DNA from 2 places in the Knoellia sp. LjRoot47 genome. Region 2 is predicted to be linked to the other one. Evidence: riboswitches for the same ligand, from Rfam matches in the RefSeq annotation. Region 2 holds a riboswitch; the other holds the start of a gene.
The links. A riboswitch is a leader RNA that binds a small molecule or an ion and turns the genes downstream of it on or off. The one in region 2 is predicted to bind S-adenosylmethionine.

Region 1 (15,284 bases), on a different contig from region 2:
GTCCGACAACGACTCGACGAACTGACCGACCAAGCAGCCGGACGAGGTGCGGCGGTGGGCAGCCCCAACAATCGACTGCGACACCTCGATGCCATCCTGTGGATGCGAGGTGCTCGACGCGTCACCCTCAGTTCCTGAAAGGTTGAACGCCGATCGCCATAATCAGAGACAGGGCGCATAACCAGCGAATCGCAGGGTTACTCTCACCTAGGTTTCGGTCGATCCTCGCCAAGAGGCGAGTCGGCGCCGGTTCTTGCCATCGAAACGGCGTCGACCATCCCCAGGACTCACCGGGCCCAAGGGTGCCGTCGGATCCGGTCAAGCTCCGCCAACCATGACTCCTCGTTACGAGCGCCCTCCACGACGGGTGCGCCGTCGAAGGAGCCGGCAAAACCGCTCGCCTTGTTCACCACCAGTGCGCTGAGATCCGGCTCCCCTGCGCGTCGGCAGTCCTCTGCGACAGAGTTGAGGACAGGGGCAACGGCGCGGGCGATACCTCCGTACGCACTCGCGACATCGCCATATGTGGGCAATGGTCGAGACGGGTCCGAACCAGCCACGTCGATGAGGAAAGCCCGCACCGCGGCTACGTCATGGGGTCGTCTGCTGAGTCGGGTCATGGCCCTCCTAGTGGTCGTTGCACGCACGGGTCACGGCTGCATTCGTCGGCTTCAGGACTGGATCTCCGAACGAATGTGCTGGGTGAGTGGCCGGAATCGAGCCATCGTCTCGATGAACCAATTGAGGGTGTCCTCACGAGAGGCTTCGTCTTCCACATCAGGACCCAGTCGGTCCACCGAAATCCTTGATGACTTGTTTTCGGGGAGAGGGTCGAAGTGAAGGGAGTCTCCGAACTCAGCAACGAGGGGCCCGCCCTTGGCGACGAACTGTTCGAAAGCCAAGGTGTTGGCGTCGGCGTCGGGACCGCCGAAGAACAACTCAACCCGGGCCCCCTTGCTGGTGAAAGCCATGCCGTACCAAATAGTCGAGGAGCCAAACGGCAGAGTGATCCACGACTGAGCCGGGGGGGTCGTCGCTTGCGTCCATCCGGGGTGCCGCTCAGTCAGCGTGGCGAGGAGGTCGCCCCAGAAGTCCTGGTAAGCGCGCATCCTTGGCGTCAGAACAACGGCTGACGTGGCGGCGCGGAGTTCCACGAGTTTGCGGCCGTCCGGTAGGCGCCAGAAGTGCCAGCCGTTCGTGGCCCCTCCTCTGAGGTGTTTGCCTGCCCCGGACGGCGAGTCGAAGACCTTCCCGTCGAGCAGCAGCTTGCCGTCAGCCCGCACCACTGCGCGGGGCGACTCCCAATTCCCCGGCCGTGGTGTCAGTTCCGTCCCCTCGGGAAGGACACCGGCGGTGACCAGCTCCCGCATCTCAGGGCCAGAGGATGATCGTTGATGTGGGTCCACCACCGTTCCGCTGTGCCCAGCCGGCACGGGCCAGATCTTGAGCAATTCATCAATGAGTTGCTCCGTTCGACGGTCGATGGCCTCTTCGGACCATTCGTCGTTGCCCACTTCGGCGAGCATCCGGCTGTTCAGAAGCAAGGTGTCGTGGTTACGGAGGGCATTTCGTTTGGTGGGCCACCCCGAGTTCGACACGGTTGAGTTGAGGGAGGTCGTCAGCAGGGTCAGATTCCCGAGTCGATGGATGTGGTCTGCTCGCGTGAGTTCAGCCTCGTTACTCTCGACCGGCCAATGACTCGACCACTTCTGCGGCATGACATGTTCGATGGGGTAGCCACGTCGCGGGACCTGCGGCTGATTCGACCCACGACGAAAGTCGTTCTCGATGGCCTCGAGGAACATGCGTAGCCGCCCTCTTTTGAACCTTCGATACGCCAGTTCTCCCCGCAATGCCTCACGTATTTCCGCATCGCCCGGCCAATACGTACTGACGACGTTGAGTCGGCTCAGATGATTGGTCACTCGATCGGCAAGCTCGTCCGCCGGGGCATCGCGATGCAGCGCGATGATGTCAGCGACAACGCGCCCAAGATCGGACGATGTGAGCCGAAGGAGCATGCGTCTCGTGATCCAGCTCTCGCATGACATGACGACGGCGTCGATCTCCGACTTGGACAGGCCTCGCGAGTGCAGCCAAATCAGGATCGGCTTGAGGAGGTGCACATCGTTGGCGTTCATCCGGTACATGGCCATCTCGACCGTGGACAGTTGCCTGTCAGGGTCGTCGGCGGCATGAGACCAGGCCTGGTACCGGTCTGCCTGGTCCTTGATCAGCAGCAGCAGATCGTGCATCGGCACTGCGCTCTCATGCGTGACATAGGCCTTGAACCGCGAGAAGGTTTGCTGGGGTCCGATCTCTTCTCCCAGTTGAGAGACCAGCCATTGATTCAAGAAGAGCGAACCTCGGCTGATGTTGTACCGGCCCACGCTGACGCTCGACTCCCAGAACTTGGTGTCGAAGGGCCACTGTTCGGCGTACGCCGTTTTTGTGTCTGCACCCTCGGCAGTGAGCCGTTGGAACACGAAGTTCTTGATGAGGTCTGCGGCGGTGAGCGGCGTGCCGCGCGCGTTCAAGGTCTCGAAGATCTCCTGCGAGTTCTCGGCTGCGGTCAGGTTGATTGCGACGAGTTGCAGACCGCTTGTGAGTGAGCCAACCAGGGCCTGAGCCCGTGTCGCTTGCTCTTCGCCGTCGCCCAACCATGCCGAGACCACGGCTGTGAAATAGCCGTGGGCCCGGACGATGCGGGACCCGCTATGGCGAAGCGATCCGTGATCGATGGGTGGATCCGCGCCCATGACCTCATCAAACGCGGCTTGATCACGATTCGTATGCCGGATCTTTAGGCGGGATGACTGAGAGGCGACGAAGTTCGCCTGGTTGTGCGTCAAGCTCTCGAGCTGGCCCGCAAGGCCGTCGAAGCCAGCCGACTCGAGGACCGCGCCTGCAGCGTCCATCAGTAGTTGAAGCGTGGTAAGTCGTTGCTGACCGTCGATGATGTTGCTCTTGCTCAGGGTGCCGATGGCACCCTCGTGTGCCTGAACCACCACCGCGCCAAGGAAGTGAGTTGCCAGCGTCCCCGGGCTGGCGAGTCGCATCTCCGTCAGTCGACGGATGTCCTCCCAAAGCGGCTCCCACTGATCGCCCTCGTCCCACACGTACGGACGCTGAAACAGCGGCACCTCCAGCTGCTGCGGCAGGCTGAAGATTTGCATAGGCGTTCGTACGTTCGTCTCCACTCAACCCATACTGCATTGCGTGCGGGCCTGTCGCTGAGCTAACGCTGCAGTGGCGAGGTGAGTCGATGAGATGACAGGCTCGAACTCACTGTGTCAACGCCGTCCTTCATTTGCACAGCACTCGCCCGGGACAGGGCGCTCCGAGGCGGGCGTGGAAGGTGGCGCGATCAAGGCTCGTGTCGGCGCGTGGAGCACTGATGTCGCTGGAAAGCGCGCGCAGTGTCGAGAATACGGGGGATCGACTAACACGAGGATGCCCCGCGTGATCCCGACGGTCGCGAGGACGCTGTAGCTCAGGACGAAGAAGCCGAGGCCGATGCCGAGGCGGCGCTAAGTGCCCTGAAGCAGAACAAGCACGACCGCCCCCACGGCACACAGACGTATCGCGCGCGAAACGGCAGGGTGCGACCGGGCGGGCCAAGCCAGACCGAGTTGACGTTGTAGATCTCGTCGTCGACGGGCAGTCACATGACTCAACCCGTCGCCAGGCTGGCGAGCCAGGTGCCGACCTCGCCCGCGTTGCCGCTGGTAGCGAGACCAAGGACCGTGAGAGCGATAACGACGCCACCTACGACGCGCATAACTTCCGCGTTGTCACCTCGTTGGGCGACGACGAAGAGCATCACTGCGACAAGCAGGAGGAGCAACGGGATGATGTTCTCCTTGATCCAGCCTGGAGGTTGGTGGTGTCACCGGGAGCGGCGACGAGCGTGCTGACAATGGTGTGCATGGTGTCCCCTTGCATCCGCGGAGGCGTGTTCCTCCACAGCCATTGCGCAGCGGGTCATGCAGTGCATCCAGTTGGAACCGGATCCTTTACCAAGTCTTGAAGGTCTCTCGTCCTGAGACGACCACCCTTTGGGCGAAGAGCCGCCGGCAGGTCACCTGCGGTAGACCGTTGCTCCGGTCTTCCCCGTCCGCGAGGCTGGGTCGCATGCGCTGAGGACGAGGACGGGGATGAACGCGCGTGGCTGGCCTGCGCAAGCCCACGCCGTGCCGGTTTCTCAGAGCTCGAGTCATCAGACCCGTGTGGCCATGTTCCGTATCGGCATCGCAGCCGGTTACCTAAGGGGCCCGCGCCTTCTGGTCACTGCAAAGACTCCGCCGTAGGCGCCTTGGTTCGCATCGTCCGGCTGGCGTTGGGGACAGTTCGCCAACCGCGTTCAGGGTGGCGTTGGTGCGTCCAAAGCTTGGCCGCGAAGTTTCGATGCACGTTATAGCCGGCGCTGCGGAGATCGTCGTAGATCCGACGCCCCGCTCTGGCGTTTGAACTGTGCACCTCGATGGGAGCAACCGCGACTGGGGTGCCCGATGCTGCCTCGTCAACGAGGTAGTCCACAATGGGCTGCGCGGTATCCCCGCCTTGCAGATCGAAGTCGAGCCATATCACAGCGATCGTGGAATCACCGCGACGGCGTAGCCAGGTCATCGCCTCCCTTGATGAGCGAGCAATAGCGGCGGGTCTCCGGTCGCGGAAATCGCGCACGTCATCAACGAGCAGCACCGACGGCGAGCGGGTCATTCGGAGCGGGGTCCGTCGCGCCATGCGTCCTCGTCAAGGCCACGTCTCTTGAGCTCGAGAACGAGGATCGACATGTGCTTACTCACCCACCATCGCGCCATGGGGTTCGCTCGGTGTTCGTGCGTCCAATTCGTGTAGCGGCATGAGGTCAGGAGGTCCTCTGTGGTCAGCCGGGCCACTGCTTCCTGCGTCGTGACCCCGTGCAGAGGTACGTGGCGGTAAGGATTGGCACGCTCATGCTCGGCAGGAGGAAGTTGTCGAACCTTCAGCTCAAGGTCATTGGCCAGCTCTGTCGCCTGCGAGATCAGCGTCAAGGCGTAGCCGTGCGCCATCAGGACGTCATCTCGGTCGAGTTCGGCGACTACTCGCTCAGCGTTCCGAACGATCACGGCCACTTGGACCTGCGGGGAGTGCAACGACTCAGACAACGAACCTCCTAGGACGAGGACCCCTCGATACTCGTGGAGATCCGCATTTGCCTGCCCGAATGGGCGAGCCAGCTCTTTCCCTGGAGCACCTCCGCGGAGGAGGTTGCTGGACATCAAGCCAGGTGCTTGTCGATGTCACTCTGAAGCGTTCGAACTGTATCGCCGTCGACTGACAACGCAGTTCGGAACTGCGGTAAGCGTCGACAGCCCGTCACCACGCGGGGCTACTCATCGCCGTCATCGGAATCGATGGAACCTAGTAGGTCGCTGACGTCCGCATCGGGATCTTCCTCCAGCCGCTCAAGCATCGTTTGGAGCCCGGCCCTGTGAATCTCCCCAAGATCACCAACTTGCAGACCCTGCGAGTCGTCCCAACCGCCCCAACCCGGGCTTGGCTCTGAACCGATAAAGGCAATCCCTCGCTGATCTGCGAGCTCGAAGGCCTCGGCCGACGCCAGATCTTCCACGTCGATCCGGGCACCTCAAGCCTTCGGCCAGTCCATGTCGAAGGACCAGACAACGTAAGAGTCGCGATCCCTCGCGACCTTCACTAGTACCTCCATAGCCATCATGTCCTCCCCGTCGATCCAGGCTCCTCTGAGTTCAAGGTGCCGCGCGGCATCGGCCTCACTGCCGAATTGACCTCTATCAGATCAAGGCGCCGGCTTCGCCGGCGAGGCGCCTGCGGGCGGCGCTGTCGCACCGTCCTCGGCGGCCGACGCCGCAAGAATCTCGAGATGACGTCACCAACCTGCGGTTCCCCCGTAACATGATGCCGTGTCGGAACTCCTCTCGCAGCAGCCCGAAACCTTTGCTCCTGAGCCATCCGCCAAAGGCCCGGTCACCGATGCGCAAGTCAGTCAACTTCGGTTGGTACTTGACGGCATGGGACTTCGGTCCATGGATGCCCGCCAGGCCGCCATCGAAGCCGCAGTTGCGCGCCAAGTGGCTTCACTACGCTCGCTGACCAGCGCTGAGGCGGACCAGGCTCTCGCGCAACTAAAGCCAACCCAACCCCCCACTTCGCTCAGGGCGTGGTCGTCATGGGACGACCGCGAGGAAGACACCTGGATCGATCGAATGTAGGCGGGCGCCATTTCCCGTGGCCACTGTGAGCAACTTGTAACTCCTCAAGCCAAAAGAAGGATTAGCCACGTGACCGATGAGCCCGCAGAGGAAGGAATCGCCGAGAATGCTCATGGCCTTCACGACGCCTCATGGGACGAAGCGAGGTGGCGCGAAATGGCGGAAAATCTCGTTGACGACGGCGTCGTCACGTGGCGTGAAATCACGACAACCGTGCTGGGTGAACTGAACCCACCCCAGGTAGGCACTCAGATAGCCTCCTCAAGTGCCACTCTCTATGGCTTCAAAGACAACCACGCCACGCTGAACACAGGTCAATCATTCTGGTCCCACGTCCGAACATGGCTCTATTCCATGACAGGGCGCTGCGTTGACTGCGGGACGAGGCTGGACCTTCAGGCGGACCACATTGAGGGCCGCGAAACCTACCCGGATCCGCGAGACGCAGACTACCTCTCGAACATGACCCTCCGTTGCCGGAGACACAACGTAGCGAAGCGCAAGTCCCACGTTGCGCGTGCCGGACGTACCCTCCTGCCAGCCCAACAGGCACTAATGTGGATTCTCCTTGAAGTTAGACCCGTCTCCCTCCAAGATCTGGCCAGGCTCTGCAGGCTCTACGGCATGACCATGTCGGACATTCGCTTTCAGGAAGCTTGGGCGATGGCGATCTGGCTCAAGCGAGAAGGCCACTACACAATTGCGCACGAGACTGAGGCCTACGATCTCCTTGTCTGGGGTGACGGAGCCATCACGCGTCGCTTCAGTTCCGACGAGACGATTCCTGCGGGCGCAACCCTTCACGCCGCAAACGTTCCCGGCGATGCCATCCATTGCTTTCTTGCCAAGGTGCCCCAAGAGGACGTCATTCGATATTTTGAACACCCCGTTGGCGCGATCCCCTTCGTATATCCGCTGGGGGATCGCCCCACGACAGACATCGCGATCTGGCCAGTTGCGAACGGCTGGATCAACTTCGCGCCACGCGGTCACGACATGCTGGCATGGACTCTACGAAGTCAGCGGCAGTCCGTGGTTGCCCTGTTCGACGACGTCGAGTTTGGAACTATGCCGACGGCGGGGATCAAGGGCAAGTTAGTTCGCCGCATCCCAACTCGGGGAGCCGCCAGACTCCGGGCGATACCCGATGGCCCATGAGGCTGGGCCAGGAGCTTGGACCAATCAGAACAGGGTCTCCTTAGTTCGCTCCTCCGCCATGCTGGCTGCATGCTCCCGCGTCAGACGACGACTAAGGTCGGCATAGGTGGAGTCTCGTTCGATTAGAACTGCCCGGTGTCCGGCACTGATTGCCGCACGAGCCGTTGTACCAGACCCAGCGAAGGGGTCCAGGACGAGGGAGTCAACCGGGAGGCCAGCAAGCAGAGCGGTCACAAGCTCCGAAGGGTAGGGCGCCGTATGGCCAAGAATGTTTTGCCCACGAAGCATTTTCACCACTGGATGAATCCGGAGGGCTTGATTAATGCCGGGCAGGAAACTTCTCTGCGCCCCACTCGCGGGTCCCGACATCGGCTTCTGCACGACCAAGACGTGTTCCCAGCAGTTGAAGGGCGACTGATAGAAGGGCGCGAAGTTTCCGGCATTGAATCCACGCTTCCCCTGAATATCGCCCTTGTCCCATACGGCTGAGCCAAGGTAGCTAAATCCAATTCGACGAAACGTGTCGACCATGAGCGCGGATAGCAGCAAGCGCTTCTTGCCCATATCGCTGAAGGTGACGACCCTGTCGTTATCGAAGTAGTCAAAGATGTTGTAAACGTATAATCCGCCCGGCTTAAGTGTTCGGAAAACCTGTTCGCCGATCCGGTACATGTCATGCATGTAGGCATAAAGGTTCGGCCACTGCGAATACTCGCGTGCGTTGTAATACGGAGGCGACGTGATGGACCGGTCAAAAGTGTCGTCTGGGATCTCGCTTAGAACGTCGATCGCGTCGCCCTCGAGGACGCACCAACTGGACTGGTTCGTACCGAGACTCGCCTTCGCCCCGACGCCTGATGTCGGGAGGGGCATGCAACCTACGCCCGGGGTGGTGATGGGCAAAAACCTGCGGAAGAAGGCGGAGTCCCAGAAGTCCAAACGATGGCTCGCGGTGTCCGGCTCCTCCCCACTGCGGACCTCACGACCGAGAGCTTTCGAGGCCAGCGCCTTGGTATCCAACAGGACTACAACATCACCTCGCATTGAATAGTGCGCAAGTAGCGTGTCGATTATCTCCCCATCAGAGAGGAAAGGGAGGACATCGCGTTGCCATCGCCGTACACTTTCGACGGAAATCTGGTTGCCATCGACCTCAATACCTTCCACCTTGAGCAGAGAACGGAAATCGTAGCGCTTGCCCCGGTTATAGATGCTGCGGTCAGTGCAGAGCGGGTTTGCGCACTCCCAGCTCTTGACTCCGAAACTTGGGTACGAATTGCCACCGATATTGTCACTACGACAGCCAGGACACGGCAGCTTGGTCTCGTCCCGCCGATTCTTCTGTAGGACCAGCACCAGCCTGCGGACTTGATCCGCTTCGTCGTGCAATACAAAAGTGTCCCGATAGGTGAATCCCTCATTAAGCAACTCAAAATGAGCTTCAGCCTCGTCGATCTTCGTAACGTGACCAAGCGTCTCCCGCTCCACATCCTTGGAGCGAAAGAACATTTGTTTGAGCGGCTCTTCCCTGAACCGTTCGGCAAACAAGGGCAAATCGGATGCGAGTTCCCAAGCCTGAGCCTCGACTCCAACCCCAACTTCGATTACGAGGGCCAGAAAGCCGTAGTTGTCAAGCGCCTCGAATTCGTCAGCAATCCACTGCGTCAACCTCCCCCGGATGTCTTGGTACGCCTCCCCAGGGCTTGGTTGTACTTGCCGGACCACAAGGCTCCGTCGCCGTTCAAACATCTCCGGCTTGAAGGAGCGCAGATCGTTCATGTAAACGCCAGAGAACGGCATCGGAGATTCGGTAAAGACAGTGGCCAGGTCTGCCGGTTTCCATATCGACCAGACAAGGGGGCCTGCAGCCGCATTGAACACGTCGTTCGCGACGTCGCGATCAGGCTGTTTCCGCAACTTCGTTGGGTCAGTCGCCTCACCGAGCAGCAGTTGCCTCGTCTCCGCATGGGTCACCGGCGCAATTGCGGCCATAACCCGACGAATGACCTCCGGGCTGACTCCCCGCGACGTCAACTCGCTCACCAGCCCCTTCGGATTATTCGTATTGATTGCCCATTCGAGTCGACGCTTCCTCGGGGAGTTGAAGGTGATCCCAGCCGCGGCGCATTCTGCATACAGTGCGCTGATCGTTTCCTTATTCGAACCCATTTTCTGGTTCAAACGACCGTAGAACTCCGCCGCAATTCCTTCTCTATCGAGGTCTCCGACAGGGCCCAACTGAGCCAAGACCACATTGAGGCTTTTCTCAACTTCCCGCGACAACGTTCCGGGGATACCCGTCAGCTCCGCGAGCAGACACTCAAAGGGATGCGGGTCATCGATCCGATGGACCATCTCGACGGGGAGTGACGTGGACATGCCGCAACTTTAGGTTAAGCCGCCGACACGAGAGTGACCCTGAGCGCCGACTGTGGAAAACGAGGTCCGCGACGGATGGTTGTGGACGAGCGCATCTCCACCGACACTGCCCTCCACATACCCCCTTCCAGTCGACCGGCGCGGGTTCGGACAGGATCTCCTCGTGATGAACGACGACGCCTTCCCTAGCTGGCTCACCGAACGCGCCGGTGCTGGTGGTCTCTTGGCCGTTCTGTGCAACCCTCCACTGAAGGAACCTTCCGACACGGTCTCATGGAAGAACGTGGCCGTGCTGGCCACCATTCTTGGGCACGCCACAGTCAAGGTGGAGAATCTGATCGAGGTACCCACGAAGTCAACCCACTTCTTAGCGGGCCTCGCTGATGACGTGGACACCGCCTCCGTCCAGCGCCGCCTAAGCGCGGCAGCCGCCACGGCTGAAGCGGTGATCGTGGCCTGGGGAACAGCTAACCCCCCAGGGTGGAGCCGCGGAGACTGGGCACAGTTGACCGGTGCCGCGTATCGAGGCTTGCTCCTCGGCGGTCATTCGGTCATCGGCCAGATTGGCGGCGCGCCCAGACATCCGTCACGTTGGCGGCAACACACGAGCCCTATACACGAGCGCTACCACGGCGGGACGTTCGAGGAACGCCTGCGACACGCCCTCAGTTGGGTGGAGGTTCCACGGATCCATTGCGATTACCCGGAGAGGTCGCGCCCAACCTGATCTGCATCTCGAGCCCGTCACCACGGAAACGCGATTCAACTGGGTCCACTGGTCACGAAGACTACGTGCTTACGGCAGGAGCCATTGGGCCACCAGCGGGCCATAAGTGGGGTAGGTAGGGGTCTTCAAGGGGCAGCATTGGGCAGCCGTTCGAACCTAGGACGCGCTTCCCTGCGGAGGCTCTGTAGATTCCCAAGCTGGCCACAGTCGCCACACTTGCCGCTCTAGGTGTAGGGGAAAATCCGGCTCTGGTGGCCGGTGAAATGTATCTGGACGGCATACGTCGCCTCCTTCCCCCTGTAGCCGACACCGTGACGGCGCGGGGGAACGCAAGGGAGCACGACATGGCCAAGTACGTGGGGTCGTGGTGGATCCGCGACAACATCGACGGGCGCCGGGCTCGAGGCTGAGGGGTTCGCCTCGACACTCGGCGGCCTCGCCGAGTTCGACTGGACCCAGAACCACTGCGAGAGCGACGTCAAGGAGTCCGACTTCGTCACCACCGCGAGCACGACGCAGCGCAGCGACCAGGTCGACGCGATGCAGATGAGCTCGCACGGCTGGCAGGACGGGTTCCTCGTCTGGGGCGGCAGCGTCGACACGAGCGAGGCGGTCGACTTCGGCAAGAACGACCTCGAGATCTTCGCGACGCACGCGTGCGACCTGCTGCACCACGGCTCCGACAACTCAGTGGGCCGCTGGATCCCCGCGTTCCAGCGCCTCCACTACATGCTCGGCTTCCACAACAGCAGCTACTCCGGCGGCGGCCAGAACGCCCGCGGTCAGTGGTTCGCGATGTACGCCGCGTGGTTCTTCTACGGCCCGCTGAGCTGGCTCTTCAAGATCGACATGCCGGTCCGCGAGGCGTGGGCCGAGGCCAACGAGATCGTCGAGGGCAGCAACGTGCAGTGGGCCTACCTGCGGGCCGAGGCCCCCGGCGCCCCCACCTACAACGAGCGGCTGCGCGCCGCCGAGACCACCGACCCCGTGAGCAACCGGTCCTTCTGGACCGCGCGCGGCACCTGCTGACCGCGCCCCAGCCTGCGCCCGAGACCCAAGGAACCAGCCATGCCACTGACATTCAACGAGATCGACTTCAAGGTCGACCTCCCCGACATCCCGCGCACCAGCCCGGTCGCGACCCACGTCTCGCCCTGCCTCAAGGAGCACGACGAGACCACCAGGGCCATCGCCAAGGTCCTCAACATCGACGTCCGCGGCACCGCCCAGGTCCCCCACGGCTACGCCATCGGCAGCAGCTGCGGCCAGGTCGAGGTCTTCGCCGCGAGCGGCGCGGTCCGGGCGCGCAACACCGAGCGGCTCACGGCATACGAGGATGAGAGCCGTCGCTGGGAGGGCGTCGAGCGCGACGACGACGGCACCTACCGGCTCTCCGACGACGCGAGCAAGCGCCTGAGCCAGCACGGTCTCGAGGTCCGGCACCAGGTCGGCATCCGCGCCGAGTACTCCGGACTCGACGTCACCCTCGGCCAGTGGGCTCGCCTCAACGAGGACGGCAAGGAGGAGGACTCCGGTCCCGGACGTGCCACCCTCCGTCTCGCGTATGCCGTCCAAGGCCTGCCGCCCATCGGTCCCGGCGCGAAGACGAACCTGCACTTCGACCCCGAGGACGACGGCGCCACACCGGCGCTCGCGCGGATGTTCCACGTCAACCGCGGCATCGAGACGACCGGCGAGGTCGCGACCCAGTCGCTCGACGAGGCGTTCTCCGGGCTGCTCCGGCAAAGCTGGTCGGGCAAGGGCATCCGTGACGGCGAGGGCCGGATCACGATCACGGCAGCGACGTTCGGGCTGCTGGCACTGCCGGCCGACGTCGTGCAGACGTTCGCCGCACCGGCGCTCATGGTCGAGGGATCGGTCAGCGGCGTCGAGGTCGGCAAGGACGAGACGGTGACGGTGCGCTTCGGCCAGTACCTCCCGCTCGCACACCCCAAGGCGCTCGCCGAGGCGGGCTACGGCGGCGGTCGGCTCGAGCCGGGTGTCGTGGTGAGGGGACGCTCCAAGGGAGAGTGACGTCTGTCGTCACGGGAGCGCCGTATGCCGTCCGCCCGAGTCGCTGTCAGGGGAGCGACCCGGGCGGACGTGCGGCACCCAGCCCCAACGTGCCGGGGCGTCGGCTCTCAGCCGGTGAAGGCAGCCTCGTACTGCTTCGCGACCGACGGCTTGACCGCACCGGCGACACGGAGCAGGACGGGGCCGTCCATGTAGTGGTACTCCTCGCCCAGCACGCCGTTGGCAGCCTTGAGCGCCTCGAGGATGAACTCCGACCTCTGCTTGGCCTGGGTCGCATCCGCCCAGACCTCCACGGTCGCGCCACACTCGGCGCCCAGCTCGGTGCACTCGGCGCCGGAGTCGTAGAGGGTGGCCGCTGACACGTAGCCGCCGGGTCGCCCGATCTTGTCGTTCGGGTCGTTGTCCTCGGTGATGGTGACGATCTTGGTCACCGACGCCACCCCGGTCTTCACTCGGTTCGCGACGGCGGTGGCGTCCTCAGGGGGCGTCGGGGCCACCGACGGCCCGGGGGAGGCGGTGGCTGGGGCGCTGATCGTTGTGGGTGCCGGCGTCGGGGCGGTGCCCGGTTCCTCCTTGTCGGCGCCACCGCACGCGGTGAGCATCAGGACGGCTGTGGTGAGAAGAATTGTCTCCCGGGAAGTTCGCATGTGAGGAAGTTACACATGCGCGCCCCCACGGACGCCGGTTCACGACCGGACGCGCCCAGCCCTTGGGCGTGTGGTGCTGATGCTCCGACCAATGCAGGTTGTCCGACGACCGGCGTAGCGTCTCGCCATGGACGCCATCGCACCCCAGCCCACCGCTGAGCCCACCGCCGATCGCCCGGTCATCCCCGACGGATACGGCATCCCCACGACCGCCGAGGGCCAGCTGTCGTGGGCAGACGTGGAGCCCCGGCTGGTCGAGTCGCTGCACTACTGGCTCAGCAGCGTCCGGCCCGACGGCACCCCGCACTCCGTGCCCCGCTGGGGAGTCTGGCTCGACGGCAGGTTCTGGTACGACGGAGCGCCGAGCACACGGCATACGCGCAATGTCGAGCTCAACCCCGCGGTCACGCTGACGCTCGAGAGCGGAACCGAGGTCGTCATCGTCGAAGGCGAGTCCATGTCCACCATGGCCGACGCCGACGACCTGGGCCAGCGCCTGTCCGACGCCTTCACCAAGTACAAGGCGAGCGGCTACTCCCCCGGCCCCGACTCGTGGTCCGGCAAGGACGGCGGCGGCCTGCGGGTCATCACGCCGCACCGGGCGATGGCGTGGTTCACCTTCCCGACGGACTGCACGCGCTTCACGTTCTGACGCAAAGACACTCCTCCAGCCGACCCCCTGCGAGACGGCCCACAAACGCGCCCGTATGCCGTCCGCCCACCTCCGCGGGAACCCGCCACCTCCGCGGGCCGTTGAGTCCCTCATGCCTCTCGCGCCGCTGCCCTCACCCTCCGACCAGGCCCGACGACTCGTGGAGCTGGGGGTGCACGACCTCGCCGGCCTCACCGCGGCAGATCTGCGAGAGCGCGCACACGCCTCTGACACAGGCCTGCTCGTCACCCCTGCGCCCTCATCGGCCCTCGCCGCCCTGCTGCGACTCGACGGCAAGGAGGGCTTCGTCGTCGAGGACATGACCGACGTCGACGACTTCCTCCCGATCGCGGAGGCGAACCGACCCGACGGCGCCTACGTCGTCGACGGGCTCGACCGCGGCGACGCCCACCGCAACCGCACTCCGGCCGAGGCGCTCCCCGACATGGTGGCGGCCGGCCGATCGCCGCTGACCCTCGAGGAGGGCCTCCACTGGGCGATCCAGAACCCCGCGATCCTCGAGCGCAACCACTGCTTCATGACGATCGGGTAGCGGCTGCGCAAGCCCAAGGGCGGCTTCGACGCGCGCACCCCTGCCCTGTGGATCAGCAACGGCACCGGCCGTGACGGCCGCGCTCGAGCCGGCGCGCCCAAGCTCGGCTGGTGCTGGTGGGGCAACCGGCACACGTGGCTCGGCATCGCGTCCTGCGCCACCCGCAGCTGACCCGCGCTCGGCGTTCGCCGTTCGGCGCTCGGCGCTCGCCCCCTCAGTGGTGGTGGTGCCCGAACGACGTCTCGAGGGCGTCGAGCGTGGCGGTGCGCTCGCGCACCGCGATCCAGTGCAGCACCGGCGTCGCCACGCGATAGGCGCCGTAGGTCACGAGCCGGGCCGTGTGGTGGACGAGCGTCGTGTGGTCGCCCTTGGCCTCGAGCCGGTATCCGGGCCAGCCCTCGACGGTGACCTTGCCGCGCCGCGTCTTGTCCCACCAGTGGTAGACGAGCAGCGTCGGTGGGTCGAACTCCGAGATCTCCCCCGGCGTCCAGCCGAACAGCTGCTGGTCGAGGTACGTCGTGCCGAGGCCGGGCGGACCGGGCGATGTCTTCTCGGTGTGGTGCAGGATGCTGCCCCGCTGCGGCATCCACGTGTTGTGGCCGTCGATGTCCGCGAGCCGGGCGAAGACGTCCGCCACCGGGGCGTGCACGATGCGCGCCAGCTCGAACTCGACGACACCCATACCCCAGCGTCCTCCCATTCGGCCACGGGCTCAAGAACGCGCGGGTAGCGTTCGAGACAGGGCACCTGAGACCCCCTGGGAGGTGGGCATGAGCGTCGACCCCGAGGGCGCCGGTCGCTCGGAGCCGTACGGCTCCTTCATGTTCACTGTCCGCGGCGGGGGCCGCGAGGTGGCCGGCTTCTCCAGCCTGACCGTCGTCAAGCGCACGACCGCGGT
Region 2 (15,284 bases):
CTCGTCGAGCTCGGGGTCATCGTCCAGCTCGTCGCCGGGCTGGCGGGCATCGGAAGCCTCGACGGGCACCGGGCGACGTTCGCGGCATACATCGTCACGCTGCCGTTCGTCCTCGGCATCACGACCTGGGGCGCGATCAAGGACAAGACGCGCTGGGCGATGGCCTCGGTCGCCGTCGGCGCGTTCGCCGTCATCGTCATGACCCTCCGCCTCCAGCAGATCTGGGACATCTATGCCTGACGCCTCCGACCTCGGTACCGACGACGCCGACGCCACTGCGCCCACGCACTCGGGCCGAGGTCCGGGACGCATCCTCGTCGTGGTCTACGGCGTCCTCGCGCTCGCGGCGACGGGGCGCTCGATCCTGCAGATCCTCGAGTACTTCAGCCGCGCGCCGCTGGCCTACCTGCTCTCGGCGCTGGCAGCCGTGATCTACATCGTGGCGACCGTCGGGATGGCCCGCGGTGACCGCGCATCGACGCGAGTGGCGCTGCTGGCGTGCACCGTCGAGCTCGTCGGGGTGCTCGTCGTCGGGGCCCTCTCGTATGCCGTCCCGAGCGCCTTCCCGGACAAGACGGTCTGGTCGCACTTCGGCTCGGGCTACGGCTACGTGCCGCTCGTGCTGCCGGTGCTCGGCATCTGGTGGCTCACCAAGGTGCGCCACGCAGGCCTGCGTGCGGGCCCCGACGGGACCCGCACGGACGCCTGAGCCTCAGTGGTTCGAGGACGTCGCCCAGAGGTTGATGCCCGCGTCGACGGCGTGCTTGTCGATCTTCGCGAGCTCATCATCACTGAAGCCGAGGTTCTTGACCGCGAGCAGGTTGTCGTCGAGCTGCTCGACGCTGGAGGCGCCGACGAGCACCGACGTCACCCGGTCGTCGCGCAGCAGCCAGGCGAGTGCCATCTGGGCGAGCGTCTGGCCGCGCTTCTTGGCCATCGTGTTGAGCGCGCGGACGTGCTTGAGCGACTCCTCGGTGAGCAGGTCGGGCGACAGGCTCTTGCCCTGCGAGGCGCGTGACCCCTCGGGGACGCCCTTGAGGTACTTGCTCGTGAGCATCCCCTGCGCCAGCGGCGAGAACGCGATGCACCCGACGCCGGTCTCCTCCAGGACGTCGAGGAGGCCTGCGCCGCCGCCGGAGGCAGTTGCAGACTCGACCCAACGGTTGAGCATCGAGTAGGACGGCTGGTGGATGAGCAGGGGAGTGCCGAGCTCGCGCAGGATCTCGACGGCCTCGCGGGTGCGGGGGCCGGAGTAGGACGAGATGCCGACGTAGAGCGCCTTGCCCTGTCGCACAAGGGAGTCCAGCGCGCCCATCGTCTCCTCGAGCGGGGTCGTCTCGTCGAAGCGGTGGCTGTAGAAGATGTCGACGTAGTCGAGCCCCATCCGCTTCAGCGACTGGTCGGCGCTCGCGAGGATGTACTTGCGGCCGCCCCCGCCCTGTCCGTAGGGGCCGGGCCACATGTCGTAACCGGCTTTGCTGCTGATGACGAGCTCGTCGCGGTACGGCCTGAAGTCGCGGGCGAAGAGGGTCCCGAAGTTGCGCTCGGCGCTGCCGTAGGGAGGCCCGTAGTTGTTCGCGAGGTCGAAGTGGGTGATGCCCCGGTCGAACGCGCGACGCAGGATCGCCTGCTGACGCTCGAGCGGGACGTCGTCACCGAAGTTGTGCCACAGGCCCAGCGAGATGGCCGGCAGGTCGAGACCCGACCGCCCGACCCGGCGGAACGGCATACCAGCGCGGTAGCGGCCAGCGGCCGCCTTGTACTCGTCGACGTGGAAGGTCATGCGTCCATTCTGCCCGCGCCCAGCGTCACCACGGGATGGTCCACCTTCCGAGACGCCGATGTCGTATGCCGGTCACGCGCGGCTACCGTGGGGACCAGGTCATGAGTGCCAGCGACAAGCCCCGGCTCGCTGGCCGGCAACCCTCCAACCGCGGTGGGGTGCCCCGGGTGAAGACCGGGCGCGACGTCGACCGACGTCCCGCAAGCACGGCACACACAAGGAGCAAGGCCATGGCCGACGACCCCACTTCCGGCACCCCGAACTGGTCCTTCGAGACCCGTCAGATCCATGCCGGGCAGGAGCCCGACCCGACGACAGGTGCACGCGCACTGCCGATCTACCAGACGACCTCCTACGTCTTCAAGGACACCGAGCACGCGGCAAACCTGTTCGCGCTCAAGGAGTTCGGCAACATCTACACGCGCATCATGAACCCGACGCAGGACGCCGTCGAGCAGCGCATCGCCTCGCTCGAAGGTGGCGTCGGTGCCCTCCTCGTCGCGTCCGGGCAGGCCGCCGAGACCCTCGCGATCCTCAACGTCGCCGAGGCCGGCGACCACGTCGTCGCGTCGCCGTCGCTCTATGGCGGCACGTTCAACCTGCTCAAGCACACGCTGCCGAAGTTCGGCATCCAGGTGACCTTCGTCGACGACCCGGCTGACCCGGAGTCGTGGCGAGCAGCGGTGCAGGACAACACGAAGCTGTTCTTCGGCGAGACCATCTCGAACCCCAAGATCGAGATCCTCGACATCGAGGCCGTGGCCGCGGTGGCCCACGAGGCAGGTGTCCCGCTCATCGTCGACAACACCGTCGCGACGCCCTACGTCCTGCGCCCGCTCGAGCACGGCGCCGACATCGTCGTGCACTCGGCGACGAAGTACCTCGGCGGCCACGGCACGACCATCGCCGGCGTCATCGTCGACGGTGGCACGTTCGACTTCGGCAAGGACCCCAAGAGGTTCCCGAACTTCAACACGCCCGAGGAGAGCTACCACGGGCTGGTCTTCGCGCGTGACCTCGGCGTCGGCGGTGCTCTCGGCGCCAACCTCGCCTACATCCTCAAGGCGCGGGTCCAGCTGCTGCGCGACCTCGGTCCGGCTGTGGCGCCGTTCAACGCGTTCCTCATCGCGCAGGGCATCGAGACGCTCAGCCTCCGCATCGACCGGCACCTCGAGAACACCCGCAAGGTCGCGGAGTTCCTCCGGGGCCACGAGCAGGTCGAGTCGGTGCGCTGGGCCTCGCTGCCGGGCGACGACTACTACGAGCTCGCGCAGAAGTACACGCCCAAGGGCTCCGGCGCCGTCCTCGCGTTCGAGATCGCCGGCGGAGTCGAGGCCGGTCGGACGTTCGTCGAGTCGCTGCGGCTGCACTCGCACGTCGCCAACCTCGGCGACGTCCGTTCGCTGGCGATCCACCCGGCGACGACGACCCACTCGCAGGGACCCGACTCGGACCGGCTGGCCGCGGGCGTGACGCCCGGGCTCGTGCGCCTCGCAGTCGGCATCGAGCACATCGACGACATCCTCGCCGACCTCGAGCAGGGCTTCACCGCGGCGAAGGGCGCCTGAGCACCCCGACTTCTTGCCCGGATGCGCCAGCGAGCCTGTCGCATCCGGGCAAGAAGTCGTTGGGCCTGAGCGAGGGCCCGGGGGCTGTGGACAACTCGACGGCCGTGCCCGCGGTTCGCCCTAGCGTCGTCGCCATGACGACGATGCGCATCGAGGCGGAGTGGATCGCCCAGCTCGGGGTCTCGCTCGGCGACATCAGCGCGCAGCTGGCGCAGGCGGGCGACGGCGGTGAGGACGCAGCCGCGTTCGGTCCCGGCGACGCGGCGGCGGCCTTCGACCACCTCATGGCGGGGTGGCGCCGTCAGCGGCTCGCCCTCGTCGAGCAGCTGGCCGACCTCTCCGACAGGGCTTCGGTTGCCGGAGCCGCCTTCGTCGAGACCGAGGAGAGGGTCGGCCGGTCCCTCGCCGGGGGGTCCCAGTGACCCGGGCGCTGCTCCCGCTCAGCGGCCATCCCGAACGGCTGCGCCTGCTTGCAGAGGCCCTCACGGGTGGCGCCACCCGGCTGTCGGCCGTCAACACCGTGCTGCTCGGCCTACGCGCCGGCGTGCGCTGGGACAGTCCGTCGGGGCACGCGTTCGAGGCGGCCGTCCAGGCGCCACCACCCGTGATCGCCGCCGTCATCGAGAGGTATGCCGGTGCGTCCCGGGCGCTGCGCACCCTCGCCGACTCGCTCGAGGCAGCCCAGCACGAGGTGGCCCGGGCGATGATCGCGCACGACGAGGCGTGGCACCGGCACGACGCCTTCATGAGCCGGCGTGGGTTCGCCGTCGACCCGGTCGAGCAACAGGATCTCGAGCGCGCCATGAACGCCGAGATCGCCCTCATCGATGACGCCGAGCGGCGCCATGCCCGAGCCGTCGAGCTCCACCGCGAGGCGGACCGTTCGTGCACCCGAGCGCTGCGGGCCCTGGCGCGGGACGGGATCGAGGACACCACGGCATACAGGGCGGTCGTCGGGGCGGGGACGGTGTCCAAGCCGGTCGCCATGCTCGGCGGGATGCTGCCGGGCCGGCTCAAGCTCATCGGCGTCGCCGGCGCCGCCACGGGCACACTCAGCGAGGTGGGTCTCCTCGTCTTCTACGACGAGGGCTCGTGGAAGCAGGTGGGCACGAACGCGCTCGTCGCCGTCGGGACGGCCGCGGGCTCGGTCATGGCCGCCGGCTCCGCGGTGGGCGTCAGGGTCGCCGTCGAGCGCGGACAGCGGGTCTTCACCAAGGTGACCCACCCGTCGACCGGGTCCCGGCTCGGCGCGGGCGCGCGGACCACGTTCGACGACTGGGTGCGCGGGTGGCGGGTCAAGGCCGGGTTGCCGGTGGCACCCGCTCAGGTCCGGATCCCACCGCGGCCCCTTCCTGCCGCGACGTCCATGACCGGCAAGGCTGTCAACGCGGCCACGCGGGCCGTCGACAACGCCGTCCTCGACGGCTGGCGGGTCGCCACAGCGGGCGGTCCACAGGCCCAGCGGATGTTTGTCGCCGGCATGACGCTCAAGCACGCCCCCACCGTCGCCGCGAAGGTCGACAGGGTCCACGACGGCCGGGTGGAGCGGCAGGAGCAGGCGGCCTGTCGCGAGCGTGAGAGAGGCGAGGTGCCCGTGGAGCTCAGGGTGCAGTGACCTCGAGGACCCCGTGGGCCCCGCGTTCGGCGTCGACCATGAGGTGCGAGACGAACGGGTAGTGCCCTGGTTCGGGCAGGGCCAGCTCGACGAACCCGCCCTGGGCGGGGTGCAGCCCGAGCGACTGGGCTCCGCCCACGCTGCCCGGGGATCCGGGCCTCAGCGAGAACGCACCCTCGGCGAAGACTGTGTCGAACTGCCCTCCGACGACGTGGAAGGACGACGCCCGGTTCGGGCCGGCGTCGAGCACCCAGAGCCGCACCCGCTCCCCGACGCCCGCGCGAAGCGGGTCGTGGTCGTACTGGTTGGCGAACCCGTTGAAGACGACGGCGTCCGGACGCTCCGCGTTGACCTTGTCGGCATCCGCGGAGGGCAGGCCCGGATAGAGCTCGGACTGCACGAGGAGGTACTCCCGGTCGACCGGCGCGAGTCCGGGCGGGTCGATGACCACGGCACCGAACATGCCACTCGCGATGTGCAGCGACATCGGCATGGTGCTGCAGTGGTACATCCACACGCCGGCCCGCGTGGCGGTGAACGAGAAGGTGTGGCTCGACCCGGGCGCGATGGTGCGCATCGCGCCGTCGGGCGCCAGCGACCCCGCGTGGAAGTCGACCGAGTGACCGATCGTGGCCTCGTTGTGCAGCGTGATGACGAACCGGTCACCGACCCGGCCTCGGAGCACCGGACCGGGCGTCGTGCCGTTGAACGTCCAGAGCCGCTGTCGCACACCGACGCCCACCTCGCGCTCGACCTCGCGCACGGTGAGCTCCACGTGGTGGGTCCGGCTCGGCGACGCCGGTGGGAGGGCCGCGTCGCGTGCTCGGAAGCCGGGCAGGGGAGCGGCCATGAAGTCGAACCGCGGTGCGGGTGAGGCGTTCTGCCGCGGCGCAGCGTCGCTGTCGTTCTCCTGGGTCGAGTGTCCAGTGGCCGCATGCTCCACCGAGTCGGACCGGGTGGCCGCGTCGAGGCCGGTCACCTCGACGGCGAACAGCATGCCCATCTGCCGGTGGCCGGCGATGGTGCACCAGCCGTCGAGACCCCTGCCCACCACCGGGACCTCCAGCCTTCCGCTCGACCCGGGCGCGATGCGTCCGCTGCGCTCGCCGCTCTCCAGGGCGAGGTCGTGCACGTCCTCGTCTGCGTTCGCGAGCTCGACGACGAGCCGGTTGCCGGCCGGGACCGCGACCCGGTCGGGGTGGAACCGCATCCCGCGGGCCTCCACCCGCACCGTGGTCGTCGCCCCGGTGGCACTGATGCCCCCCGCCGCCGAGCGTCCGACGCCGCCCAGGGCGCTCGGGTCGGCGGCGGCGCCCGCGGCCACGGCGAGGACGACCGCTGCGAGTCCGAGCGCTCCCATGCCCGTATGCCGTCCGCGTACCACCGCTCCCGGCTCCGGCACGTGGCGGGCCGGGTGGGTCGGCACGGGGCCGATCGGACGCTGCGAGCGACGCAGGGCCCCGCCGAGGAGTGGCACGAAGGACGCCATCGCGCCCAGCACGAGCATCGAGACGAGGACCCTGACGAGGCTCGGGGAGGGCAGGAGGCAGACGAGGAGACCGGTGTTGGCGACGACGACACGCAGCGCGGCACCTCGCTCGAGGGTGGCGTTGAGCTCGCGCACGCGCGCCGGCCCGCCGCCGAGGACCACGGGCACGAGGTGGGTGAGGGCCCCGAGGAGGACCTGTGCCGCGAAGCCGACGGCAAGTGGCACCGCGACCCGGTTCCCGCTCTCGCCGGCGGCTGCCCAGTCGGGAGCAGTGGCGAGCAGCATCGCGAACCACGCGACCGAGACGACGAACCAGCCGGTCGCCGCGAGCACGGACCACGCGGCATACGACTGCGGTGGCTTGGTGCGGGCAGCGACGAGGAGCGGACTGAGGGACCAGAGGGCTCCGCAGAGGTAGGTGACCACGCCCAGCGCGGCGAGGGTGAGCGCCCCCGCGGCAGCTGCCGCGCCCACCACCGAGAGGCCGAGGACGAGTACGGGGAGCGAGCGCCGGGTGGAGCGCTCGGCACCGTCGGGGATGCGGGTCCGCAGGATGGTGGGCCACAGGGTCAGGACCGTGCCGATGACGGTGAGCCCCACCCAGCCGAGCACGTTGACGGTGAGGTGCGCGACGAGCAGGCGGCCGTGGACAGGATCGGCTGGCTCTCGTGCCAGGAGAGTCCCGAGGATGGCTCCGACCGGGAGCATGAGCGCGGCACCCACGTAGTGGTGGATCGTCGTGCCGAAGCGTCCGGGCAGGGCGCGTCTCATGAGGCGAAGTAGCGAGATGCCGTGTGCTGCAGCCGATGCGCCGACGACCAAGGCGCCGAACAGGGCGAGCTGCCACACCTGGCCGACGACACCGGCGACCACCGTGGCGACACCGATGTTGAGCGAAAGCAGGCGCACAGCTTCCCAGCGTCTCCTCGACGGTGCCGCGCGCAGGAGGGCGCGGGCGAAGTGGGTGCTCCACACGAGGATCGCGTTCGTCACGGCACCGAGCAGCAGCAGGTGGACCATGAGCCAGCGGGCCTCGGGCAGGAAGGGGTGGGTCAGGGTGGTGGCGAGGAGGGCGAGCAGCCACAGGACGACGCCACTGTTGGCGGCCACGTGCCACCTCACGCGGGACTTCATCCGGCTCGCCGCCCGGCCGTCGTCGCGGACCGGGCGAGCACCGCGACGAGGAGGAGCACCGCGGCGACGTTGAGTGCACCGCCCAGCTGCCGAGCCGGCTCCCACCCACGCAGGTCACCGACCGCGACGCGCAGCAGCAACGAACCGTGGAGGAGCACGGCCGGCGCCCACAGAGCCGACCGGTAGGGCAGTCGCACCCGGAGCACGGCCGGGAGGATGACCGGGGCGTGGGCCATGATCATCGACAGCGTGAAGCCGAGGAAGACGCAGTGGACCACCGCGTCGTAGGTGGCTCCGTCGAGGACCGGGCTGCCGAGGAGCCAGAGCAGGGCTGCCACGGCGAGCCAGGCGTAGCCGGCGAGGAGGCAGGCGGCGGCGAACCGGGGCAGACCGGTGTCGTGGACAGTCCGTCTCGCGACGTCGTGTCCGGCGAGCCAGACCACGAGTCCGGCGAGAACGAGGCCGAACAGGGCCTGGCCGGCCTCGGGCCAGAGCAGCGACGCCACCGCCGCCCCACAGAGCCCGAAGGCGCCAAGGACGACCGGGCCGGACCGCGCGAGCTCGATGCGGGCCAGCTCCAGGCGCTCGCCGGCGATGGTGAGCACGACGAAGCCGGCGAGCCAGGGAAGGAGGCGTGGCACGGGCACGTCCCTCAGCCACAGGAGCGATGCACCGAGGGCGAGCACACTGCCGAGCGCCTGCACGGTCACGGCCTCGTCGCGCTGTCGTCGCCAGAGGGCGACGAGGACCAGGCCGAGCGCCGCCGATCCGGCCACGAGGAGCAGCTGTCCGAGCCTGCCGGTCGCAGTGGGAACGAGGAGCAGCCCTCCCGTCCCCAGCAGTGCGGGCGCGGCGTAGCCGGCGCGGTGGCGCAGGGCGACCGCTCGCTCGAGCGCGATGAGCGTGCCGACGAAGCCCAGGACGAGCAGGAAGCCGTGCACGTCCGGCAGGCGGCTGCCGAGGGGAAGAGCCGGGGCGTCGAGGAGGAGCAGCCCGGCGTCGAGCCCGAGAAGGAGGGCCACCGCCCCGGGGACGAGAAATGGGACGCGCCACAGCCCGGGCGGGACAGCCGAACCACGACGGGTCCGTGGAGGGAGGGACGTCGCCGAGGCGTTCACCGTCGCGTCGTCGCTCGCATCGGCACGGACGCGCAGCATCAGGACCTCGCAGGGCCGGCGCTCGACCCGGCGCGGCGCGTTGCTGCGTGGCCGAGGTGGAGAAGGCAGGCGCCGGGCTCGGCGAACGGGACGAGCGCGGCCGGCTCGTCGTCGGCACCCCACGTGTCGAGGGCCCCGCGCACGATCCCGAGGTGGACCGAGCAGACCACGTCGGGCTGGTCCACGGCGGCCTCGAGCAGGGGGCACGTCGTGAGGCGGGTCGTGGTGGCGCGGGAGTCGGTGGCCGGCTCGAAGCCGAGGTGGCCCAAGAGCCCAACGACTGCCCGCCGGGCGGCTACCGCGCCCCGGCGCTCGGGGCGGCGATCGTCGGCGAGCCGTCGCCCCCACAGCTCACCGGCAGCGGCGGCCTCACGCCGTGGGTCGGGGCTGGTGGCGGCCAGCTGCATCGCCAGGGCCGTCGCGAGCCCGGCGTACTCGGGTGCGCCGGGCTCGGGGGCCGGCACCGCGGCATACAACCAGGCCGGTCGACCGCGCCCGGTCGCGGCCCGGGCCTCGCGTGTCGCGAGCCGCGCGGCGACGAGGGCGTCGAGGTGCTCACGGACGGTGTTGGAGTGCTGGCCGGTGGACTCAGCGACCTCCGCGACCGAGACCGGCGCCTCGAGGCGCTCGAGCACCTCGAGGACGGCGCCGGCGGCTCGGCTGGGCGCCTCGCGGACCCTGCTCGTCGTGGCCGGACGGGGGCCGAGGCCTGCAGCCATCCGTTCGTCAAGGGCCGCCGTCGCCCGGATTGGATTATTCACGGAACAAAGTGTATTAAATAGATGCGGCCTCACGCCAACCGGGGGCCCTCAGGGAAGGAACCACCGTGAACGACGTCGTCGTCGCCAGCTCCGCGTCCGACTCCGAAGCCGTCGAGGCGGTGAAGCAGCACCACGCACACATGGCCGGCACCCTCGCCGGGCTGGTCGACAGGGTCCTCGACGCGACGGACGACGCGACCGCCCTCCGGGCGCGCGACGCCCTCGTCCGTTGGGCCGAGGGGGACCTCGTCCCGCACGCCCGTGCCGAGGAGGCGGCGATGTATCCCCTCGCGCACGCCGACGAGCGCGCCGGCCTGCTCGTCGAGGCGATGCTCGCCGAGCACGTCCTCATCGTCGGGCTCGTCGGCCGCCTCGCCGCGGCGCCCGACCACGTGCACGCCGCAGCCGAGGCACGCGCCCTCGCGGTGACGTTCGACAGCCACCTCGCGAAGGAGAACGACCAGATCCTCCCCCTGCTCGCGGGCAAGCCCGACGTGTCGCTGTCCGCGGCGCTCGCGGGGATGCACGAGCTGCTCGGGGGCCACGAGCACAGCCACGACCCCGACCACGGTCACGACGAACACGGCGACGCCGGGGACCGCCGCGAGGCAGCCCCCACCTCGGCTGCCGAACCGGCGCCGGGCGGTGGGTGCGGTGGCGCCTGCGCCTGCGGCGAGAGCGACGGCGCCGACTACCCCGAGCTCGACGCACGCGATGTCCCGCACGCCATCCGGCACGCGACGATCTTCGGTGCCCTCGACGGCGTCGAGCCCGGCGGCGGCCTGGTCCTCGTCGCTCCGCACGACCCGCTGCCTTTTCTGCGCCAGCTCGAGGGACGCGCCCCCGGTGCCTTCACGGTCGAGTACCTCGAACGGGGACCGGAGGCCTGGCGTCTCCAGCTCGTCCGGGGCTGACCTCGCGGAGGCCGGCCCAGCCCGCCGCGGGACCTCTCCGGCGCCGGACGACCGGCCGGCGCCGGAGAACTCGGACGACCCGTGTCCCGCGCCCGACCTATCCTTGAGCGCGTGCCCGAGCCCCGACCCGTCGTCGCCGACCGTGGGCCGGTCGACCCCGAGCGCCTGAGGTACCCCGAGCAGCTCCCCGTCGTCGAGCGCCGCGACGACATCCTCGCCGCGATCCGTGACCACCAGGTCGTCGTCATCGCCGGAGAGACCGGCTCCGGCAAGACGACGCAGCTGCCCAAGATGTGCCTCGAGCTCGGCCTCGGCGCCACCGGGCAGATCGGCCACACCCAACCCCGGCGGATCGCCGCCCGCTCGGTCGCCGAGCGCATCGCCGAGGAGATGGAGGTCGAGCTCGGCGACCTCGTCGGCTACCAGGTGCGTTTCACCGACCACTCCAGCGACCGCACCCGGGTCAAGGTCATGACCGACGGCATCCTGCTCGCCGAGATGCAACGCGACCGCGACCTGCGCCGGTACGACACGATCATCATCGACGAGGCCCACGAGCGCTCGCTCAACATCGACTTCATCCTCGGCTACCTCAAGTCCCTTCTGCCGCGCCGGCCGGACCTCAAGGTCGTCATCACCTCGGCGACGATCGACCCCGCCCGCTTCGCCGAGCACTTCGCCACGGACGCCCACGGCAAGGCGGTGCGCGAGGTCCCCGTCATCGAGGTCTCCGGCCGGACCTACCCCGTCGAGATCCGCTACCGCCCGCTCGTCGAGCGCGCCGAGGGCGGTCACGTCATCGAGGAGCGCGACCAGGTCACCGCGGTCTGCGACGCCGTCACCGAGCTGTGGACCGAGACCCCACCGGGCCACACGGCGACCGACATCCTCGTGTTCTTCTCGGGCGAGCGCGAGATCCGCGACGCCGCGGACGCCCTCAACGCGCTCGCCCTGCCGAGCACCGAGGTGCTCCCGCTCTATGCCCGTCTGTCGTCAGCCGAGCAGCACCGGGTCTTCACCCGGGGCAAGGGTCGCCGGATCATCCTCGCCACCAACGTCGCCGAGACCTCGCTCACCGTGCCCGGCATCGGCTACGTCATCGACACCGGAACCGCCCGCATCTCGCGCTACTCCCAGCGCACCAAGGTCCAGCGGCTGCCCATCGAGCCCATCTCACAGGCGAGTGCGGCCCAGCGTTCGGGTCGGTGCGGCCGCGTCGCGGACGGCATCGCGATCCGGCTCTACTCGGAGGAGGACTTCGAGAGCCGTGCCGAGTTCACGGAGCCCGAGATCCAGCGCACGTCGCTGGCCGCGGTCATCCTCCAGATGACCGCGCTCGGGCTCGGCGACATCGCCCGCTTCCCGTTCGTCGACCCCCCGGACCCGCGCCAGATCGCCGACGGCGTCCGGCTGCTCGACGAGCTCGGCGCCCTGCGCGACGGGCAGGGGAGGCGGGGCGAGAAGCGGCTCACGGCATACGGCAAGACGCTCGCGAGACTGCCGCTCGACCCGCGCATGGGACGCATGCTCATCGAGGCGGGGCGACTCGGCTGCACCAAGGAGGTCCTCGTCATCGTCGCCGCGCTGTCGATCCAGGACCCGCGCGAGCGGCCCGTCGACAAGGAGGCGCAGGCCCAGCAGCAGCACGCGCGCTTCAAGAGCGAGACCTCCGACTTCGCCGGCTTCCACGCCCTGTGGCGCTACCTCAAGGAGCAGCAGAAAGCCTTGTCCGGCAGCGCTTTTCGCCGGATGTGCAAGGCCGAGTTCCTCCACTACCTCCGGATCCGCGAGTGGCAGGACCTGCACCAGCAGCTCCGCAGCGCGTGCAAGCAGGCGCGCATCGACTCCGAGCAGAGCACCGCTTCCGCAGGAGGCGAACCCGACTGGGACCTCGTGCACAAGGCCCTCCTCGCGGGTCTCCTCTCGCACGTCGGCGTGCGTGACGAGCAGAAGCGTGAGTATGCCGGCGCGCGCGGTTCGCGGTTCGGCATCAACCCGGGGTCGGGCCTGTTCAAGAAGCAGCCCGACGTCGTCATGGCCGCCGAGCTCGTCGAGACGACGCGGCTGTGGGCCCGGGTCAACGCCGCCATCGACCCGCTGTGGGCCGAGGAGGTCGGCGCGCACGTGGTCAAGCGGACGTTCAGCGAGCCCCGGTGGAGCAAGTCGCAGGGGAGCGTCATCGCCTCCGAGCGGGTCACCCTCTACGGCGTCCCGCTCGTCGTGGACCGCACCGTGCAGTACGGCCGGATCAACCAGGAGGAGGCGCGCGACCTCTTCATCCGCCACGCCCTCGTCGAGGGTGACTGGGACACCCACCACAAATTCTGGAAGGCGAACACCGCTCTCCTGCAGCGACTCTCGGAGCTGGAGGAGCGGGCCCGCCGCCGCGACCTCATCGTCGACGACGAGGTCGTCTTCGAGTTCTACGACGCGCGCATCCCGCCGGACGTCACGTCGGCGCGCCACTTCGACCGGTGGTGGAGGGGCGAGCAGCGACGCCGGCCCGACCTGCTGACGTTCACCGAGGAGCTGCTCACCCGCGAGGACGCCGACGCGGTCTCGGCCGGCGACTACCCGCGCTCGTGGCGTCAGGGCGACCTCGAGCTCGACGTGACCTACCAGTTCTCGCCGGGCGAGGCCGCCGACGGCGTCACCGTCCACGTCCCCACCGCCGTGCTCAACCGCGTGAGCGCCGACGGCTTCGACTGGCAGGTCCCCGGTCTGCGCGAGGACCTCGCCGTCGCCCTGCTCAAGTCGCTGCCCAAGGCGACCCGCCGGCACTTCGTCCCGACCCCGGACCACGCTCATGCTGCGCTGGCCGCCGCCGACGCCACCTCCGGCGCGGCGTTCACGGACGAGCTGGCCCGGGTCCTGCGTGAGCGCACCGGCGTGAGCATCCCGCCGGGGGAGTGGGACTGGAGCCGGGTCCCGGACCACCTGCGCATCACGTTCTCGGTCGAGGCGCCGGGCGGCCGGGTCGTCGCCCGAGGCAAGGACCTCGACGAGCTGCGCCCGAAGTCCGAGGGTGCCGTGCGCCGGCGCATGGCCAGGGCGGGCGCGTCGATCGAGCGTCGTGGACTCACGGCGTGGACGGTCGACGACGTCCCGCGCACCTTCGAAGGCCGCTCGGCGGGCCACACCGTCCAGGGCTACCCGGCCCTGGTCGACGAGGGCACATCCGTCGCGCTGCGCGTGCTCGACCACCCCGGCACGGCCGCGGCGGCCCACCGGCAGGGCGTCCGACGCCTGCTCCTGCTCAACACGACCGCCCCGTGGAAGCGGGTGCTCGCCCGGCTCAGCAACGCCCAGAAGCTCGCTCTCGGCCAGAACCCCCACGGCTCCGTCCCCGCACTCCTCGAGGACTGCCTCGCGGCTGCGGTCGACGCCATCGTCGCGGAGCACGTCGCCGGGGAGGTCCGGACCAAGGCGGAGTTCGAGACCGCGCACACCGCCGTCCGCACCCACGTCGTCACCCGTGTCCTCCTGACCATCGAGGCGGTCGAGCCAGTGCTCGCCCTCGCCGGTGACGTGCGCCGCCGTCTCGACGCGATCGAGTCGGGCGCCGCCGCCCGCAGCCTCGCGACCACCACCGCCGACGTCCGGGCGCAGCTCGACGGCCTCGTCCGCGCCGGCTTCGTCGCCGACTCCGGGCTGGCGCGGATGCCGCACCTCCAGCGCTACCTCAGGGCCATGCTCCAGCGACTCGAGCGGGCCGCGACGAACCCGCGTGAAAGCCAGCTGCAGGCACAGGTCGACAGCATCGAGACGGCATACGCCGACCTCCTCGACGCCCTCCCGGCCACCGCCACACACGCACCCGAGGTGACCGAGATCGGCTGGATGATCGAGGAGCTGCGAGTCAGCCTCTTCGCCCAGTCGCTGGGCACCGCGCACCCCGTGAGCGAGAAGCGCGTGCGCAACGCGATCGCGGCGGCGACGCCATGAGGGAATCTCCGCGGCCACCGGCACGTTTGACCGAACACGTGACCCCCCTGAGAGGCTGTTCCCGTGCAGAACCCGTCTGACCTCTACCGCTTCGAGATCGATGTCCAGCCGCCGACCCGGCAGCCGGGCGCACTCATCGTGCTCCTCGGTGCCTTCATCGACGCCGGCAACATCCAGCGCATCCTCGGCACCCACCTCGTCGACACCTCCCACGCGGAGGTCGTCGCGACGTTCGACGTCGACGCGCTGCTCGACTACCGCGGACGCCGCCCGGCGATGGTGTTCGACACCAACCGCTGGGAGAGCTACGCCGACCCGTCGATGGTGCTCTACCGCATGAGCGACCGCGACGGCCAGACCTACTACCTGCTCACGGGTCCCGAGCCGGACTTCCAGTGGGAGCGGACGATCGAGGCGATCCGCCAGCTCATCCAGATCCTCGGGATCACTCTCGTCGTCACGAGCCACGGCATCCCCATGGGTGTCCCGCACACGCGTCCCGTCGGGATGACCGCGCACGCCACGGACCCGCGCCTCGTCGGTGACAAGGAGTCGCCGTTCGGCCAGGTGCAGGTGCCCGCGAGCTTCCCGGCGCTGCTCGAGCTGCGTCTCGGTGAGGCCGGTCGCGACGCGCTCGGGTTCGCGATCCACGTGCCGCAGTACCTCGCCCAGGCCGAGTGGGCCGAGGGTGCCCTCGCCGCGCTCAACGCGATCACCGACGCCACCGGGCTCAACCTGCCCAACGACGAGCTCGTCGCCAAGGCCGGGGTCAACAACCGCGAGATCGCGGCCGAGCTCGACGACAACGCCGAGGCCGGTCAGATCGTCAGCGCCCTCGAGCAGCAGTACGACGCGTTCGTCGAGGGCCAGGAGCGCCCCAGCCTGCTCGCGACCGAGGCCGAGGACCTCCCGTCGGCC

Region 1: another riboswitch for S-adenosylmethionine. It lies ahead of ACSQ11_RS05020 (hypothetical protein); the one in region 2 lies ahead of ACSQ11_RS16305 (bifunctional o-acetylhomoserine/o-acetylserine sulfhydrylase).

The regions. Positions count from the first base shown of each region.
Region 1 covers NZ_CAXUQS020000001.1:992,055-1,007,338, reverse strand. The annotation lists gene ACSQ11_RS05035 (DUF6308 family protein) at 1-138, shown strand, start outside; gene ACSQ11_RS05030 (DUF4268 domain-containing protein) at 672-3,176, opposite strand; gene ACSQ11_RS05025 (cyclic-phosphate processing receiver domain-containing protein) at 4,288-4,722, opposite strand; gene ACSQ11_RS05020 (hypothetical protein) at 4,719-5,150, opposite strand; SAM riboswitch class IV at 5,189-5,297, opposite strand; gene ACSQ11_RS05015 (hypothetical protein) at 5,928-6,236, shown strand; gene ACSQ11_RS05010 (hypothetical protein) at 6,306-7,394, shown strand; gene ACSQ11_RS05005 (DNA-methyltransferase) at 7,419-9,773, opposite strand; gene ACSQ11_RS05000 (hypothetical protein) at 9,937-10,500, shown strand; partial or broken gene ACSQ11_RS04995 (DUF6345 domain-containing protein) at 10,915-11,529, shown strand; gene ACSQ11_RS04990 (hypothetical protein) at 11,569-12,534, shown strand; gene ACSQ11_RS04985 (hypothetical protein) at 12,642-13,181, opposite strand; gene ACSQ11_RS04980 (pyridoxamine 5'-phosphate oxidase family protein) at 13,309-13,833, shown strand; partial or broken gene ACSQ11_RS04975 (DUF5701 family protein) at 13,889-14,557, shown strand; gene ACSQ11_RS04970 (hypothetical protein) at 14,601-15,068, opposite strand; gene ACSQ11_RS04965 (GNAT family N-acetyltransferase) at 15,157-15,284, shown strand, end outside.
Region 2 covers NZ_CAXUQS020000002.1:326,883-342,166, reverse strand. The annotation lists gene ACSQ11_RS16320 (hypothetical protein) at 1-240, shown strand, start outside; gene ACSQ11_RS16315 (hypothetical protein) at 233-709, shown strand; gene mgrA (L-glyceraldehyde 3-phosphate reductase) at 713-1,783, opposite strand; SAM riboswitch class IV at 1,881-1,996, shown strand; gene ACSQ11_RS16305 (bifunctional o-acetylhomoserine/o-acetylserine sulfhydrylase) at 2,014-3,351, shown strand; gene ACSQ11_RS16300 (hypothetical protein) at 3,486-3,773, shown strand; gene ACSQ11_RS16295 (hypothetical protein) at 3,770-4,966, shown strand; gene ACSQ11_RS16290 (multicopper oxidase domain-containing protein) at 4,953-7,577, opposite strand; gene ACSQ11_RS16285 (hypothetical protein) at 7,586-8,746, opposite strand; gene ACSQ11_RS16280 (helix-turn-helix transcriptional regulator) at 8,746-9,507, opposite strand; gene ACSQ11_RS16275 (DUF2249 domain-containing protein) at 9,573-10,421, shown strand; gene hrpA (ATP-dependent RNA helicase HrpA) at 10,533-14,366, shown strand; gene ACSQ11_RS16265 (proteasome assembly chaperone family protein) at 14,430-15,284, shown strand, end outside.